2 regions of the Arthrobacter sp. 179 genome follow, and region 1 is predicted to be linked to the other one. Evidence: riboswitches for the same ligand, from Rfam matches in the RefSeq annotation. Region 1 holds a riboswitch; the other holds the start of a gene.
What was found. Region 1 has a riboswitch for S-adenosylmethionine ahead of ACT3UE_RS08390 (acyl-CoA dehydrogenase family protein). Riboswitches for the same ligand answer to the same signal wherever they lie in the genome.
Positions count from the first base shown of each region.

Region 1 (7,839 bases):
CAGTTGTGCTACCGCGAGCCGGTAGTCGGCGGCCCGGTGGCTGTCCTTGACCCGGTCCCCGGCGCCGAAGAGCTTCTGGCGCAGGGTCCCCGGCGCGTATTCGGTGGGGTAGGCACCCAGGGCCTGCAGTTCGGGGATGACGAATTCGACGACATCCTCGAAGGTGCCCGGGGTGATGGCGTAGGCAATATTGAAGCCGTCCACGTCGGTGTCCTGGACCCACTCAACGAGCTTCGCGGCGACCTGGGCCCCGTCACCGACGGTGACCGGGCCGAAACCGCCGACGCCGATCCATTCGGCCAACTGGCGGATGGTCCACGGTTTGCCGTCATCCCCGGAGGCCTTCTTGAACGTCTCCACCGAGGACTGGATGGCATTGGACTTCACGTCCTCACCGATCACGTCGTCAAGGTCGTACTGTGACATGTCGATTCCGGTCCAGCCCGAGAGCAGGGCCAGCGACCCGTTGATGTCGGCGTAGGAGGCATAGTCGGCGTATTTGTTCTGCGCCTCCTCGTCTGTGGCAGCGGTGATGATCGTCTGCATCGTGTAGATCTTCACGTCGTAGCGGTCGCGGCCGGCGGCCTCGACATTGTCCCGGATCCTCCGCACGGTGTCGGTGAGGATTTCTTTGGTCGGACTATTCACGAAGACGGATTCGGCGTTCGCCCCCGCGAATTCCAGGCCGCGCGGGGAGGCACCGGCCTGGTAGATGACCGGGGTGCGCTGCACCGAGGGTTCGGTGATGGCAATGCCCGGGACCTTGAAGTACTTGCCCTCGTGGCCGATCTCGTGGACCTTCGACGGGTCGGTGTAGACCCCCGATTCCCGGTCGCGGAGAACGGCGTCGTCCTCCCAGGAACCCTCGAGCAGCTTATAGACCACTTCGAGGTACTCATCGGCGTGGTCGTAGCGTTCGTCGTGTTCCATCTGGTCTTCCTGGCCCATGTTCCTGGCTGCCGAGGGCAGGTATCCGGTCACCACGTTCCAGCCGAGGCGGCCGTTGGTCAGGTGGTCCAGGGTCGCCAGTCGGCGGGCGAACGGGTAGGGGTGTTCGTAGGCGGTTCCGGCGGTGACCCCGAAGCCCAGGTTCTCGGTGACGGAAGCCATCGCGGAGACCAGCAGGAACGGGTCGTTGACCGGGACCTGGGCGCCGGCGGAGAGCGGGGTGGAGTTGGTGGATCCGTAGACGTCGTAGGTGCCCAAGACGTCCGCGATGAAGATCCCGTCGAACAGCCCCTTCTCCAGCGTCTTGGCCAGCTCGGTCCAGTAGCCCAGTTCCTTATAGCGCCACGCCTGGTCCTGCGGATGACGCCACAGCCCCGGCGATTGGTGGACCACGCAGTTCATGTCGAAGGCGTTCAGGCGGATCCGGCGGCGTGCTGGTGTGGTGCTCATTTTTCTCCTTCAGGGGTCTTGAGGTCGCCGACGGCGCCGAGTTTGCGCGGCGTCGCGGCGTTGACCTCGTAGTCGCCGACGATGCGGGACTTGTACATGGCGGGGTTGTGGGTGGCTATGGTGCGCGCGTTGCGCCAGTGGCGGTCCAGGTTGCAGGCGGTGGAGGTCGCCGAGGCGCCGAGGCCGTCGAAGAGCTTGCTGGTCGCCTCGAGCACGAGTGGTTGGATGCTCGTCTGGGCCCGGTTGGCGGCCAGCTCGCTGACCGCGTACTGCTCCGCGGGGCTCAGCCCCGGTTGGCCGATCACCGATTCGAGTTCGGCGATGGCGGCCAACAGGATCGCGTCCACGGCACAGGCGGTCGCCGAGATCTCTCCGATGACCTGCAGGACCTGGGGTTCATGCCGGGAGGGGACGCCGGTTCCGGTGGTGAAGGCTCGTTCACGCAGTTGGGTGTGGGCGCGGGCGTCGGCGAGGACCGCCCGGGCGATACCGGCCTGGACGGCGAGCAGCACCAACTGGAAGATGGCCGATTCCGGGTGGACGTCCAGCACCTCGGGGTCCAGGAGCGTATCCACGGGAACCCGGGTGAATCCGGTGGTCCCGGTGCCGGTGAGTTGTTGGCCGAACCCGTCCCAATCGTCGTGGATGACCACCCCCGAATGCTGGGTGGACACCACCGCGACGTGGCGCCCTTCAACCGCCGGCGCCATGGCGGTGACCGCCACCCAGTCGGCGAAGAGCGTCCCGGTGCAGTAGTACTTCTGCCCCGTGAGCAGCCAGCCGGCCTCGGACTGTTCGACGGCGGTGTTCAGGTGGCCCAGGTCGTTGCCGCCGCGCTCGGTGTAGGCGTTGCCGACGATCTGCCCGGCGACGAAGCGGGCGAACCAGCGCGCCTTGACCGCCTCGTCGTGGAGCAGCAGCACCGATTCGACGAAGCCGATATGGGCCCGCAGCAATTGGGCGATCTGCGAGTCGGCCTCCCCCAGCTCGATGAGCAAGCGGAAGGAATCAACCAGCGAGGCGCCGAAGCCGCCGACCTCCCGGGGGACCCGCAGGGCACCGAAGCGGGCCTGGTTGAGCCAGCCGACCTGTTCGAAGGGCAGGATCCGCCGGGCATCTCGGTCGGCGGCGCCATCGGCGATGCTGGCGAACACGGGTCTGAAGACCGCCGCGAGTTCGTCGTAGTGTCCGTCGGCGGGCACGCCGGGGGTCAGTTTGATCAGGTGTCGCGGGGTCACTTCGTCGATCGGCAGGGCAGCCACAGAACATCACTCCATCGGTTCCGGCGTGAGCACCTTCCTCCCGACGGATCGGGAAGGGGTTGCTGCGGCGTCACGGAGCCAGATCTCTCGGCCGCTCTGGATGGTTGTTGTCTCCATTGGGCCACATCATGGGCCCTCAGCGCCACCGTTGGAGTCAACGGAAACCACTTTTCCGGGGTGTTTCAGCCCAGGTTCCGAGCCCCAGGCAATCCAAGCAACATCGAATATTTCCGTTATTTGCACGGGTTCTGGACACGAAAGTTCAATCCGGGCACCTCGCAGGAAACATCAATGAAATATTTCGCAACGCGTCGTGTGAAGTTGCTTCTTCTGGTGCCGGTGGCCTTTAGTGGAAAGGTACCCATCCCGAGCGGCCGAGAGATCTGGCTCCGTGACGCCGCAGCAACCACGCCGAACAAGGCCCCGCCACCCCGCGGAACCCGTCACCGGCGAAGGTGCTTCCGCCAGGAACGATGGAGCTGAGTTCATGAGCATTGCCCCGACCCGTACGACCGACGCACAGCAGACCCGCCTCGGGGGCTCCGTCTCCCCGAAAGCCCACGACAAACGCATTCGTTCCCAAGGGACGTGGCAGGGATCCATGCGGACGAAGATCCGGATCCGGGCCTTCGGCTTCGAAGTGGACGAGCCCGAACCCGTTGGCGGGACCGATACCGCCCCCACTCCCATGGAATACATGGTCGGCGCAGTCAACGCATGCCTGGGCGTGGTGGTCGAACAGATCGCCGAGGAACTGCAGATCGGTCTCGAAGCCATCGAGACCTATTGCCTGGCTACCCAGGACACGCGCGGATTCGCCGGTACCGCCGATGTCCAGCCCTTTTTTCATTCCTGCCGGATCGCCGTCCACGTCCAGACCGGAGAACAAGATGCCAGCCGGTTGGACCAGCTGACGACGTCCGTGGAATCACGTTGTCCGGCGCTGACCCTGATCCGCGCCGCCGGCGTTGTCGTGGATCTCCGCTGGCATTTCGCGGAGTTGATCGATGTCGACGCTCCTGAAAGGGAATGCAACAACGCGGATGCCCTCTCTCGCGGTCTCGACTCGCGGTCCCGAAAGGTGGAGCAGTGACATCGGCGGGCGCATGGACCATCGGCTTAGCCGTGGGCTATACGGCTCTTTTGCTCTTTGGCGGCCGCTGGTCCCGCGTGCGCGCAGGGCGTCCCGGCGGACAGGGCTTCTTCGATGGCGGCCGTTCCTTCAGCCCTTGGACCGTCGCCTTCTGCATCACGGGGCTCTTCTCGGGCTCTTCATATATTTCCATCATGGAACTCAGCTATCGGACCGGGATTTCCGCTGCCTGGTACGGAGTGGCCGAAACGGTGCAAATTCTGCTGATCGCCTTGTTGCTGGTGAAACCGCTGCGGGAGAAGCTCGTCGTGACGGTCACCGGCATCATCGGTGATCGGTTCGGTCGGGCGGCTAAAGCCATCGCGGGCGTCATTACGGCGGTCACTTTCCCCATGTGGTCGGTGGCCACAACGATCGCCTTCGCCTCGGCTTTGACGGCGTTCACCGATTTGCCGCTGCAATGGACGGTCACTGCGACCGCGCTGCTTCTGTTGGTTTTTCTCTGGTCGGGCGGCATGAGGTCCGTGGCATTCAATCAGACGTTGAACTGCCTGGTCTTCGTCGTCATGCTCGTCATCGCGGGCTTCGTAGTGTTGTCGAATCCCGGCCCCGGCGGTTGGCAGGAATTGGCAGCCACCCGTCCGGCGATGGTCGACCCCGGAAATGCCGGGCTGTCCCTCATCGTCGCCTGGTTTGGGACATTCATCGTCAATGTGCCGCTGGCGCAGGCTGCCTTCCAAATGACCATGTCCTGCCGCTCTCCGCGTGACGGCCAGAAGGGCCTGTATGCGGCAGCCCTCTTCGGGATCCCCTTCATCGTCCTCGGTGCCCTGGTGGGGACCTCCGCAGCCATTGCGGTTCCCGACCAGGAACTTGGCCTCGTGGCTGTCCCCTATTACATCAGCGAGACCCTGCCGGCGCCGCTGGTCGGCCTCTTCTTCCTTGGCGTCTGGGCCTGCGCCATGGGCTGGGCGGGGCCATGCCAGTTTTCCGGAGCCACGTCCCTGGGCCGTGATGTCGGCAGCGCATTACGCCCCAAGGCCACCGAACAAGATCTGGTTCGCTACACCCGGTACTCCTTGGTTGCCCTGACGGCCTTGATGATCCTTTACGGGATCCTTCGCACCGAGCAGGCTGCCTGGTGGAACGTCCTTGCCTGGACCTTGCGCAACGGGGCCACGTTGGCGCCGGTTCTCGCGGTCTTCCTTTGGCCGTTGGCCAGCCGTCGGGCAGTACATGCAGCCATGCTTTCCGGGTTCCTTGCCGGCATTGCCTGGAACCAGCTCTCGGGCTGGTCCGCCACAACGTTCTTCGCAGGAATCCATCCCGTGTGGGTTGGAATGGGCATCAACCTTGCAGTCATGGTCGTGGTCACGCTGGTGACCGTGCCCTGGGAATCCACCCCGGATCGAAAACGACGAACGGCCGGCATCCGCTACACCGCGGGTGGAACGTTGGTCGCTGCAGCACTGCTGACGTTCGGAGAATGGCTGGGACATTTCGGGCTTCTGGGGCTGGGACTCTTCACCGCCGTGACCCTCTACTCACTGGCGATCTTCAATCTCACCGTAGGAACCACCCGCCGGCAGCACCTGCCCACCACGGAAGAAACCATCCCGGTTTCCGCCTAGGACCCCACCGGTCATCTCCCGGGGGCCGCTACCCACCGCGGGGAAGCCTTACATGGCCCCGCGTCATACTGCCCACCCGATTGGAGCACCCATGACCAACGTACCGACAATGGACTCCCCCACTGCCGACGCCCAGCTCGATGTCCTGAACGCCGAAGCCGCACGCCTGGACTTCTGGGCCGAGGCCGCGGCACGCCTGGACTGGACCGAACCCTGGCATACGATCCACAGCACTACCGCCGTGGACCCGGTGGCCCGCCGGGGCCCCGAACTACGCTGGTTCGAGGGCGGGAAACTCAATGCGGCGGTGAACTGTGCCGACCGGCATGTCGCCTCCGGCCAGGGGGAGAAGGTCGCCCTGCATTTCGAGGGCGAACCCGGGGACCGGCGCAGTGTCACCTACGCCGAGCTGACCGGCATGGTCAGCCAGGCGGCCCACGCCTTGACCTCCCTGGGCATCGGCGTCGGGGACCGCGTGGTCATCTACCTGCCGGTGCTGGTGGAGACCATTGTCATCACCCTGGCCTGCGCCCGGATTGGTGCGGTGCATTCGCTGGTCTTCGGCGGCTTCTCGGCCGAGGCCCTGCGATTCCGGGTCGAGGACACCGGGGCGAAGCTCCTGGTCACCACCGACGGCCAGTTCCGCCGCGGAACCGCGGTGCCGGTCAAGGCCCACGCCGACGCCGCGGTGGCCGGGGACAACGCCATCGAACACGTATTGGTCATCCGTCGCACCGGCAGCGGGATCGCGTGGACCGAAGGCCGGGACCTGTGGTGGCACGAGGTGGTCGAGAAGCAGCCGCGCACCCACGCCGCCGAGGCCTTCGACGCCGAAACCCCGCTGTTCATCATGTACACCTCGGGGACCACCGGGAAGCCCAAGGGTCTGGTGCACACCACCGGCGGCTACCTCACCCAAGCCTCCTGGAGCCACGAGTTCCTCTTCAGCCATCCGGACCCCGGCCAGCGGGACCTGGACGTGCACTGGTGCACCGCCGACCTGGCCTGGGTCACCGCCCACACCTACGAGATCTACGGACCACTGTCCAACGGTGTCACCCAGGTCCTCTACGAAGGCGTCCCCAACGCCCCGCATCCGGGACGGCACTTCGAGATCATCGAACGTTATTCGGTGACCAGCTACTACACGGCCCCGACCCTGGTGCGCTCGCTCATGGGCTGGTTCCCGGACGGTATCCCCGCCGATCACGACCTCTCCTCCATCCGGATGGCCGGCACCGTCGGGGAGGCCGTGAACCCCGAGGCCTGGCGTTGGCTGCGCACCCAAGTCGGCCGCGATTCCGTGGTTCCCGGTGAGCCCAATGCAGGCATCCCGATGGTCGACACCTGGTGGCAATCCGAAACCGGCGCCACGGTCCTCTCCCCCCGCCCCACCGACATAAGCTTCAAGCCCGGCTGCGGCACCCGCGCACTTCCCGGGGTGGCCACGGACATCGTGGACGAGGACGGCGCCCGGGTCCCGGCGAACGTGCAAGGGAACATCGTGCTCACCGCCACCGGCCCGGCCATGGCGCGTACCGTGTGGGGCGATCCGGAACGCTACTTCACCAGCTATTGGCAGAAGTACGCCGCGCAGGGCTGGTTCCTTGCCGGAGACGGCGCGAAGTACGACGACGACGGCGACATCTGGATCCTGGGGCGCACCGATGATGCGGTGAACATCTCGGGTCATCTGCTCTCGACCATCGAGATCGAATCAGCTCTGGTCTCCCATGCGGGGGTCGTCGAGGCGGGGGTCTGCCCCTCCGTCGATGCCACGACCGGCCATGCGGCAACGGCGTTCGTCGTGCCCCGCGACAAGGCGCTCCTCGGGGGCGGCACCAGTTCCGGGTCGACGCCCTCGCAACTGGCCGCCGCCGCCGATCTGCGCGCTCACGTGGCAACCCAGATCGGCCCGATCGCCAAACCGCGCGACATCGTTTTCGTCCCCGATGTCCCCAAGACACGGTCCGGGAAGATCATGCGCCGGCTATTGACCCAACTGTTCGAAGGATCCGCGTTGGGCGATACGACGAGCCTGCAGAATGAAGAGTGCCTGCCCGCCCTGCAGCGAATTTGTACCGCTGGCTGATCATTCGGTGTCCGACACCGACACCTTCCGCTGGTAGCCGCGCTGGGTCAGGTGGTCACTGACGTCCTCTTCGGTCCAGCAATCGATGTTCTTGATTTCCGGCATGTCGGTGGCCAGGAAGACCGGGTCCAGGCCCTGGGCCCGTTGGGCGTTGTAGTGGCGCAGGAGCTTGAGTGCGGTGGGTGCCAGGATGGTGATCACCACCAGGTTGATCATGGCAATGAAGACCATCGTGACCCCGGCCAGCGACCAGGCCAGGTCAACGGAGATCACGGACCCGAGGAAGACGACGGCGGTGACGGCGAGCGCGAAGAGGGTCCGCACCCGCTTGTTCCGGGTGATGAAGTTGACGTTGGCTTCCCC
Region 1 covers NZ_JBQSYU010000010.1:99,845-107,683, forward strand. Annotated here, with positions in the region: gene ACT3UE_RS08385 (LLM class flavin-dependent oxidoreductase) at 1-1,398, opposite strand, end outside; gene ACT3UE_RS08390 (acyl-CoA dehydrogenase family protein) at 1,395-2,660, opposite strand; SAM riboswitch class I at 2,669-2,767, opposite strand; gene ACT3UE_RS08395 (OsmC family protein) at 3,148-3,753, shown strand; gene ACT3UE_RS08400 (sodium:solute symporter family protein) at 3,690-5,384, shown strand; gene acs (acetate--CoA ligase) at 5,476-7,476, shown strand; gene ACT3UE_RS08410 (alanine/glycine:cation symporter family protein) at 7,477-7,839, opposite strand, start outside.

Region 2 (7,839 bases), on a different contig from region 1:
GCGCCCTGGGTGCTGCGGCGGCTTCGGCACCAGTCCAGCGGTGACGGAATCACGGCCAAACGCCCGCAGGCCATGCCCTTTTCCCCGGGCGGGACCCCCCACAGCGTGGGTGCCGGGGATCCGCGCAACGACGCGGACTAGGTTCCCGGGGCGGGGCCCTCAGGCGTAGAACCCCGAACGAAGGACCTGGTTCAACTGTTCGATGTCGGTCAGGAAGCCATCGTGGCCGATCGGTGAATGGATGTACTGGACCTGCGGTGTCTCCGGCAGGGCAGCGGCCAGGCGCTCGGACTGCTGCGGGCCGTAGAGCCGGTCGCTGTCGACGGCGGCGATGAGGAATTCCACCCCGCCGGTCCGGGCCAGGGCGGCCTCGACCCCGCCCCGTCCCCGTCCGACGTCATGCCCCACCAGTGCCTCGGTGAGCACGATGTAGGAGTTCGCGTCGAAGCGGGTCACCAGCTTGCCGGCCTGGTGGTCCAGATAGCTTTCGACCTGGTACCGGCCCCGGTCGAAGCCGGGGCTGCCGAAGGGGTCCTCCTCGGCCTGGCCCTCGTGCCCGAAACGGATCTCCAGTTCCGGCTCGGAACGGTAGGTGATGTGGGCCAGCCGGCGGGCGATCCCCAGCCCCGCGAGGGGGCCGGTGCCACTGCCCCGGGCCACGGTGCCGACGGCGTCGAGGGCGCCGGCCGAGGGCGCCGCTCCGTAGAAGTCGCCACCGGAGAAGTCCGGATCCAGCCGGATGGCCTGCGTCTGGATCTGCCCGAAGGCGATCTGTTCGGCGGAGGCGACCGCGGTGGCCGCAATGACGGCGCACCGGGCCACGCGTTCGGGGTATTCCACCGCCCATTCCAACGCTCGCGCTCCACCGAGGGAACCGCCCAGGACGGAGTGCCAGCGTGAAATGCCCAGGTAGTCGGCCAACCGGGCCTCGGTGCGCACCGAATCCCGCACCGTGGTGAACGGGAACCGGGAGCCCCAGGCCTGCCCGTCGGGGTCGAGGCTGGAGGGCCCGCTGGAGCCATAGCAGCCGCCGACCATGTTCGGGGCCACGACGAAGAACCTGTCGGTATCGATCGTCTTTCCCGGACCCACGAGTCCTTCCCACCAGCCTTCTTCCTGGCTGTGCCCCCGGGAGACATGGGTATCCCCCGTCAGGGCGTGCAGCAACAGCACCGCATTGGAGGCCCGGGCGTCCAGGGTCCCCCAGGTCTCGTAGCCGATCATCACCTCGGGCAGCCAGCCGCCGGTCTCGAAGCGGTAGCCGCCGATGGGCACGCATTTGAGGATGCCGTCACGGATCAACGGCGCCCCGGGGGCCTGACGTCGTTCCCTCACGTCGCCGACGCCCTGGCTCACCGGACGGCCTGGACTTCCGGGGCGGCCTCTGCGGCTTCGTCCCCGGCGGCGGCCGCGGCGGCGAAACCGACCTCGAGGTCGGCGATGATGTCGTCGATGTGCTCGATGCCCACCGACAGGCGCACCAGTCCGGCTCCCACCCCGGCCGCGGCGCGTTCGGCGTCGGAGAGCTGGGAGTGCGTGGTGGAGGCCGGGTGGATCACCAGCGAGCGCACATCGCCGATGTTGGCGACGTTGGAGTGCAGTTCGAGGCCGTCGACGAAGGCCCGGCCGGCCGGTTCGCCGCCGGAGATCTCGAAGGCCAGGACCGCGCCGACGCCCCGCGGGGCGTATTTGCGGCCGAGTTCGTACCAGGGGCTGGAGGGCAGGCCGGCGAAGGCGACGGAGTCGACCTGGGCGTGGGCCTCGAGCCATTCGGCGACCTTCTGCGCGTTGGCCACATGGCGTTCCATGCGCAGGCTCAGGGTTTCCAGGCCCTGGGCGATCAGGAAGGCGTTGAACGGGGAGACCGCCGAACCCAGATCGCGCAACAACTGGACGCGCGCCTTGAGGATGAACGCCAGGTTCGCCCCCAGGGCGCCGTCGACCCCCAGATCGCGGGCGAAGACCAGCCCGTTGTAGGACTCGTCGGGGGTATTGAATTCCGGGAAGCGTTCCGGGTCGGCCGCGAAGTCGAAGTTGCCCGAATCAACGATGGCCCCGGCGACGGAGGTTCCGTGCCCGCCCAGGTACTTCGTGGCCGAGTGCACCACGATGTCGGCACCGAATTCGATGGGGCGGACCAGGTACGGGGTGCCCAGGGTGTTGTCCACGATGAGCGGGACCCCGGCTTCGTGGGCCACCGTGCTGACGCCCTCGATATCCAGGACGTCCTGGCGCGGATTGGAGATGACCTCACCGAAGAATGCCTTGGTGTTCGGTTTCACCGCGGCCCGCCAGGAATCCAGGTGGTCGGGATCCTCCACGAAGGTGACCTCGATGCCGAGGCGCTTCAACGTGTGCTTGAACAGGTTCTGCGTTCCCCCGTAGAGGCTCGGGCTGGCCACGATATGGTCCCCGGCTCCCGCGAGGTTGAGGATCGAAAGCGTGGTCGCCGCCTGGCCCGAGGCCAGCAGCAGGGCCCCGACCCCGCCTTCGAGGTCGGCGATCCGGGTTTCGACGGCTTCCTGCGTCGGGTTGCCGATGCGGGTGTAGATCGGCTCGAGTTCCTTCAGCGCGAAGCGTGCTGCGGCACTCTCGGCGCTGGGGAAGACATACGACGTCGTCTGGTAGATCGGCGGCGCCCGGGCCCCGGTGGTGGGATCCGGTGCCTGTCCGGCGTGGACCTGGCGGGTTTCAAAAGACCATGATGCAGACATTTCTGTCCCCTTCTACGACTCAGGGGCCCCTGTTCCACGGCGGTCCCGGAAGGGAACGCCGGGAGGTGACCCGCGCTTGTCCGTTCTCCTTGTGGAGGCGAACCAGGTCTTCACCCGGGGCACCCCACCGCGAGTGGAGGGTTGCCGGCCAGCAAACCGGGGTTTCGCGCTGGCACTCATGACCTGCCTCCAGTGTTGTGGATCGGGGCGGCCGCCGCAACAACGCGGCGTCAATATGACCGCAGGGCGCAACATTCCTCCCCCTCCCCCGTCCGGTCCCCCTCCTGACGGCCGCGATGGAGGCCCGGGAAACGGGTCGAGGAAAATACGAACCATGGTGATTTAGGGCACCCTAAGTCGAGACGCACCTCACAAAGTGCGATCATGAAGCCATGATGAGGTTGGATCACGTTTCGTACGCATGTGGACCAGACGGGTTGGCCGCGACGGCCGCCCGTGTCGGCAAGACTCTGGGGATCGAGTCCGTCAAGGGAGGCATTCATCCCCGCTTCGGGACCAGGAACGTCATTTTCCCGTTGAAGAACACCCAGTACCTGGAGGTCGTGGAGGTCCTGGACCACCCGTCCTCGGACAAGGCGCCGTTCGGCCAGGCCGTCCGGGCCCGATCGGAGATGGGTGGCGGATGGATGGGTTGGTGCGTCGCCGTTGACGACCTGGCCCCGTTCGAGGAACGTCTGGGCCGGTCATCGGTCCCGGGCAACCGCAAGTTCCCCGACGGCCAAGAACTGACGTGGCAGCAGATCGGCATCAAGGGCCTGATCGCCGACCCGCAGGTGCCCTACATGCTGCGCTGGGATACCGGCACCGAGGACCTGCACCCCTCCCGGGCATTGGATCCGCAGGGGCATATCTCCGGGATCGCGATCGCCGGTTCGGTCGAACGGGTCCGCGAATGGCTGGGCACCCCCTCGGAGTCGCCGTTGGGCGATGTCGAAGTCCAGTGGGAGGCCCCCAATGGCACCCCGGGAATCATGACGGTGACCTTCGAGACCCCCTCGGGGACCATCACCCTCTGATCCGCTCACGGAGGTGGAACACCGAACGACGGCGGCCCGCGGGCCGCCGTCGTTTTCGCTCTGTGCCGTCCCGGATCAGTGCCGCGGCACCGCCGCGAAGGGTCCGTCGGCGGCGAAGACCCGATCGGCGAAGCGATCGCCGATCAGCTGATGCGTTGCGGAATCCGGATGCAGGTTGTCCGGCAGCGGCAGCTCGGCCTCGTCCGGGGCCCCATACAGCTCGAGTCCGTCCAGGAAGTACAGGTTCGCATCGTCCGCCCGGTCTTCGACCAGGGAGCGCATCTCGCGGCGGATGACCTCCAAGGTCAGCCGTCCCGCCGATTCATCCCCTGGGGTCCCCGTCGCGCTGAACTTGACCTGGCTGGTCCCCAGGCTCTCCGGGACGATCGTGCCGGGGCCCGACGTGCTTTCGTGAATCGGGCAGAAGATCGGGGAGATCAACACCAGCGGCGTGGTGGGATGCCCCTCGCGGATGGTGTCAAGGAATCCGTGGATGGCCGGGACCAGGGTCCGCACGCGCATGGCATCCAGGTTCACGATGTTGATGCCGAGTTTGACGCTGATGACGTCCGCTGGCGCATCGCGGATCACCCGCGCCATGAAGGGGTCCACGAAGCAGCTGCCCCCGAAGCCGAGGTTGTGCAGTTCGACCCCGCCCCGGCGGGCTGCCACGGCGGGCCAGATCCCGCTGGGGGATGCCGCGTTCGATCCCTGGCTGATGGAGCTGCCGTGGTGGACCCACAGCGGACGGGTCCGGGGCGCGGGGTGGAGCGGCTTGTCGGAGCAGAGGCTGATCAACTCCAGGGATTCATTGTGGGGGAGGTGGAATTCGAGCGTCTTCTCCGTTGGCGCGAGGCCCTCCACGACGGTTGTGTGGTGGGGCCCGGCCACGTGGTGCATCGAGCCGGCGGCCATGTCGATTTCCACGGCGTCCCCGCCGGTGAGTTCGTCGCCGAGCTGGAGGCTGCCGTCGACGAAGACGTCGATGCGGCCACGGGGCCTTTCGCTCCCCCGGAACGCGGTGTGCGTCGAATGGGAGACGAGCTTGATCCGGGTCGCAGTCGTCCTCACGACAATGCGGACGCCCGCGGGCTGGGATTCACGGTCCATGAGGGTCTGTTCAGGGTATTGCCGGCGCACCCAGGCCGGCAGCCGGTGGATCCGCATCCCGTCGGGGGTCTGCTCGAGTTCGGCGGCGCCCCGGACGAGGTCTGTGGTGAGGTCGGTCGTGATCATCAGTGCTCCTGCTCTGTGGTGGTGGGCCAGCTAGCCAGGGCGCGGTCGAGGGCTTCCAGGGCGCGATGCCAAGACGTCCGGGTCTGCTCGTCGCGGTGCTCGAAGGAGGAGGCCCGTTCCAGGGCCAGGAACCCGTTGACCGTGGCGCCCATGAATCGGGTCGCGTGCACCAGTTCGGTCTCCGGCAGGCGGTAGCCGCGGAGCACCGAGAAGGTGAGGTCAACGAGGCGGATGGCCCCCGCGGAGCGTGCGGTCTTCGGCGTGGCGGGCCGTGCCAGGACGGCCCACCGGCCGGGGTGCTGCCCGGCGAAGTCGCGCTGGGCTTCACCCAGACCCACGAGCGCCTCGTATCCGGAGCGCCCAGCGATCCCCGCGGCCACCGCCTCGGCCACCTCGCCGAGGACGAGTTCGTGCACCCCGTCCAGCAGGGCTGCCAGATCCTTGACATGCGAGTAGAGGCTGGCCGGGCGGACGCCCACCTCCCGGGCCAACGCCGAGACCGTGATGGCCTCGAAGCCATCCCGGTCAGCCAGTTCGGCGGCTGCCTGGACCACTGCTGCCTGGTGAAGGGGTGCACGTTTCATGCATTGAACCTACACCCTGTAGGCGTTTGCCTACAAGCTGTAGGTCCAGGGGTGGCTAGGTTCCCAACCCGATCGCCGAACCGATGAGCGAATACCCCACGAAACCGGCGATATCCAGCAGCGCATGGGCGATGACCAATGGCATGACCCGGCCCGTCCGGGTGTAGATCCAGCCGAAGATCACCCCCATGACGGCGTTGCCCAGGAACGGACCGAACCCCTGGTAGAGGTGGTAGCTGCCCCGCACCACCGCGCTGGTGAGGATGATCGGCCAGGTCCCCCAGCCCAGCTGCCGCAACCGGTCGAAGAGGTACCCGATCATGATCGTCTCCTCCAGGATCCCGTGCCGGATGGCCGAGAGCACCAGCACCGGGATGGTCCACCAATATGGTTCCAGCGCCTCGGGGACGAGGGCCGTGGTCACCCCCAGCGTCCGGCCCACGGCGTAGAGCCCCAGGGTGCCGACCCCGATCAGCACGAAGAGCCCCACCCCCTGCCATGAATCCTTTCCGGGCCGGCGCAGATCGAATCCGAGCGCACGGAACCCGTTCCTGCCGGCCAGATAGAACAGGTAGAACACCAGGGCGACCGGAACCAGGGCGAACATGATGTCCATCAGCTGGTAGGTCAGATCAAAGTACTGCCGGTTGCTGAGCGAATTATTCAGCGTGGTCGTCTGTGATCCCAGCGGGCCGCGGCTGAGCTTGTCGATCAGCGAAACGATCGCGTAGAGGGCGGACTGCCCCAGCGAGAGCCCCAGGACGATCAGGATTTCCGGCCACAGGCTCTTGCTACGCATAGGTGAATACTAGGCCAGTGGCGCGGACCCCACGGCGGTCCGATCCACCCGCTGCCCGGCCCGCCAGACGGCCCCGGTCAACGGCATGCCCGGTCGGTAGGCCAGATGGGCCGCCGACGGTGCGTTGAGCAGCTGCAGATCCGCCCGTTTGCCGACCTCGATGCTGCCCACCTGGTCCTGCACCCCCAGGGCCAGGGCCCCGCCCATCGTCGCGGCCTGCAGGGCCTCGGTCAGGGACAGGCGCATCTGCAGCACCGCCGTGGAAACGCAGAAGGCCATCGAACTGGTGTAGCTGGTCCCCGGGTTGCAGTTCGAGGCCAGGGCGATCTGGACGCCGGCGTCGAGCAGCCGGCGCCCCTCGGCCAGCGGCTGCCGGGTCGAGAGGTCGCAGGCGGGCAGGCAGGTCGCCACGGTCCCGGATTCCCCCGTTCCGCTCGCGGCATCCCAACCGGACCAGGATCCGGCGAGCGCGTCGACATCCGCCTCGTCGAGGTGGTTCACATGGTCCACGCTCGCGGCCCCGAATTCCACGGCCAACCGCACCCCCGGCCCGGGACCGAGCTGGTTGCCGTGGACCCGCAGGCCCAGGCCCGCATCACGGGAGGCGGCCAGGACCCTGCGGGATTGGTCTTCGGTGAAGGCGCCGCGTTCGCAGAACACATCCGCCCATTTCACGTAGGGGCGCACGGCGGAGAGCATGTCGGAGCAGACCAGATCGGTGTATTGTTCGGCGTCGGCGCCCGGCGGGACCAGATGGGCGCCCAGATAGGTGACCTGGTCCACGATCGTGGAGGCGATCCGGGCGTGGCGGGCTTCCTCGGTGACATCCAGGCCGTAGCCGGTCTTGGTCTCCAGGTAGGTCGTCCCCCCGGCGGCGGCCTCGGCCACCCGGCCCATGAGCAGTCGGGTGAGTTCGTAATCGGTGGCGGTCCGGGTCGCCTCCATGGTGACGCTGATCCCCCCGGCCGCGTAGTCGGCGCCGGCCATCCTGGCCTCGAATTCGGCGGCCCGGTCCCCGGCGAACATCAGGTGGGTATGGGAATCCACCCAGCCCGGCAGCGCGGCCCGGCCCCCGGCGTCGTACACGGTATCCACCGCCGGGGCCTGGCGGGGATGCCCGATCCAGGCGATACGCCCCCGGTCCATGACCACGGCGGCACCGGCCAATACCCGTGCGTCAGGGTCCAGCGTGGTCAATTCCCCGACATTGGTCACCAAGGTGGCACTCATGCGAACTCCCGATGCTCGTAGATGAAGGTCCTCAACAAGGCGGCAGGATCGCCGAGCCGGGTGTGGATTCCCTCCCGGGCGACCTCGACGCCATTGATGACCACAGCGTGGACGTCGGCGGCGGTGGCCGTCAAGGGCAGCTGGGCCACCCGGCTACCGGCGGTGCGCAGACTACCGGCGTCAACCAGGAGGTGGTCGTCGTTGCCGGGCAGGGACAGGCTGCGCAGCCCCCCGGCCCG
Region 2 covers NZ_JBQSYU010000002.1:201,301-209,139, reverse strand. Annotated here, with positions in the region: gene ACT3UE_RS02540 (SGNH/GDSL hydrolase family protein) at 1-141, shown strand, start outside; gene metX (homoserine O-acetyltransferase MetX) at 160-1,335, opposite strand; gene ACT3UE_RS02530 (bifunctional o-acetylhomoserine/o-acetylserine sulfhydrylase) at 1,353-2,714, opposite strand; SAM riboswitch class IV at 2,782-2,898, opposite strand; gene ACT3UE_RS02525 (VOC family protein) at 3,107-3,751, shown strand; gene ACT3UE_RS02520 (GDSL-type esterase/lipase family protein) at 3,827-4,987, opposite strand; gene ACT3UE_RS02515 (TetR/AcrR family transcriptional regulator) at 4,987-5,571, opposite strand; gene ACT3UE_RS02510 (CPBP family intramembrane glutamic endopeptidase) at 5,627-6,370, opposite strand; gene hutI (imidazolonepropionase) at 6,380-7,600, opposite strand; gene ACT3UE_RS02500 (formimidoylglutamate deiminase) at 7,597-7,839, opposite strand, start outside.
Region 2: another riboswitch for S-adenosylmethionine. It lies ahead of ACT3UE_RS02530 (bifunctional o-acetylhomoserine/o-acetylserine sulfhydrylase); the one in region 1 lies ahead of ACT3UE_RS08390 (acyl-CoA dehydrogenase family protein).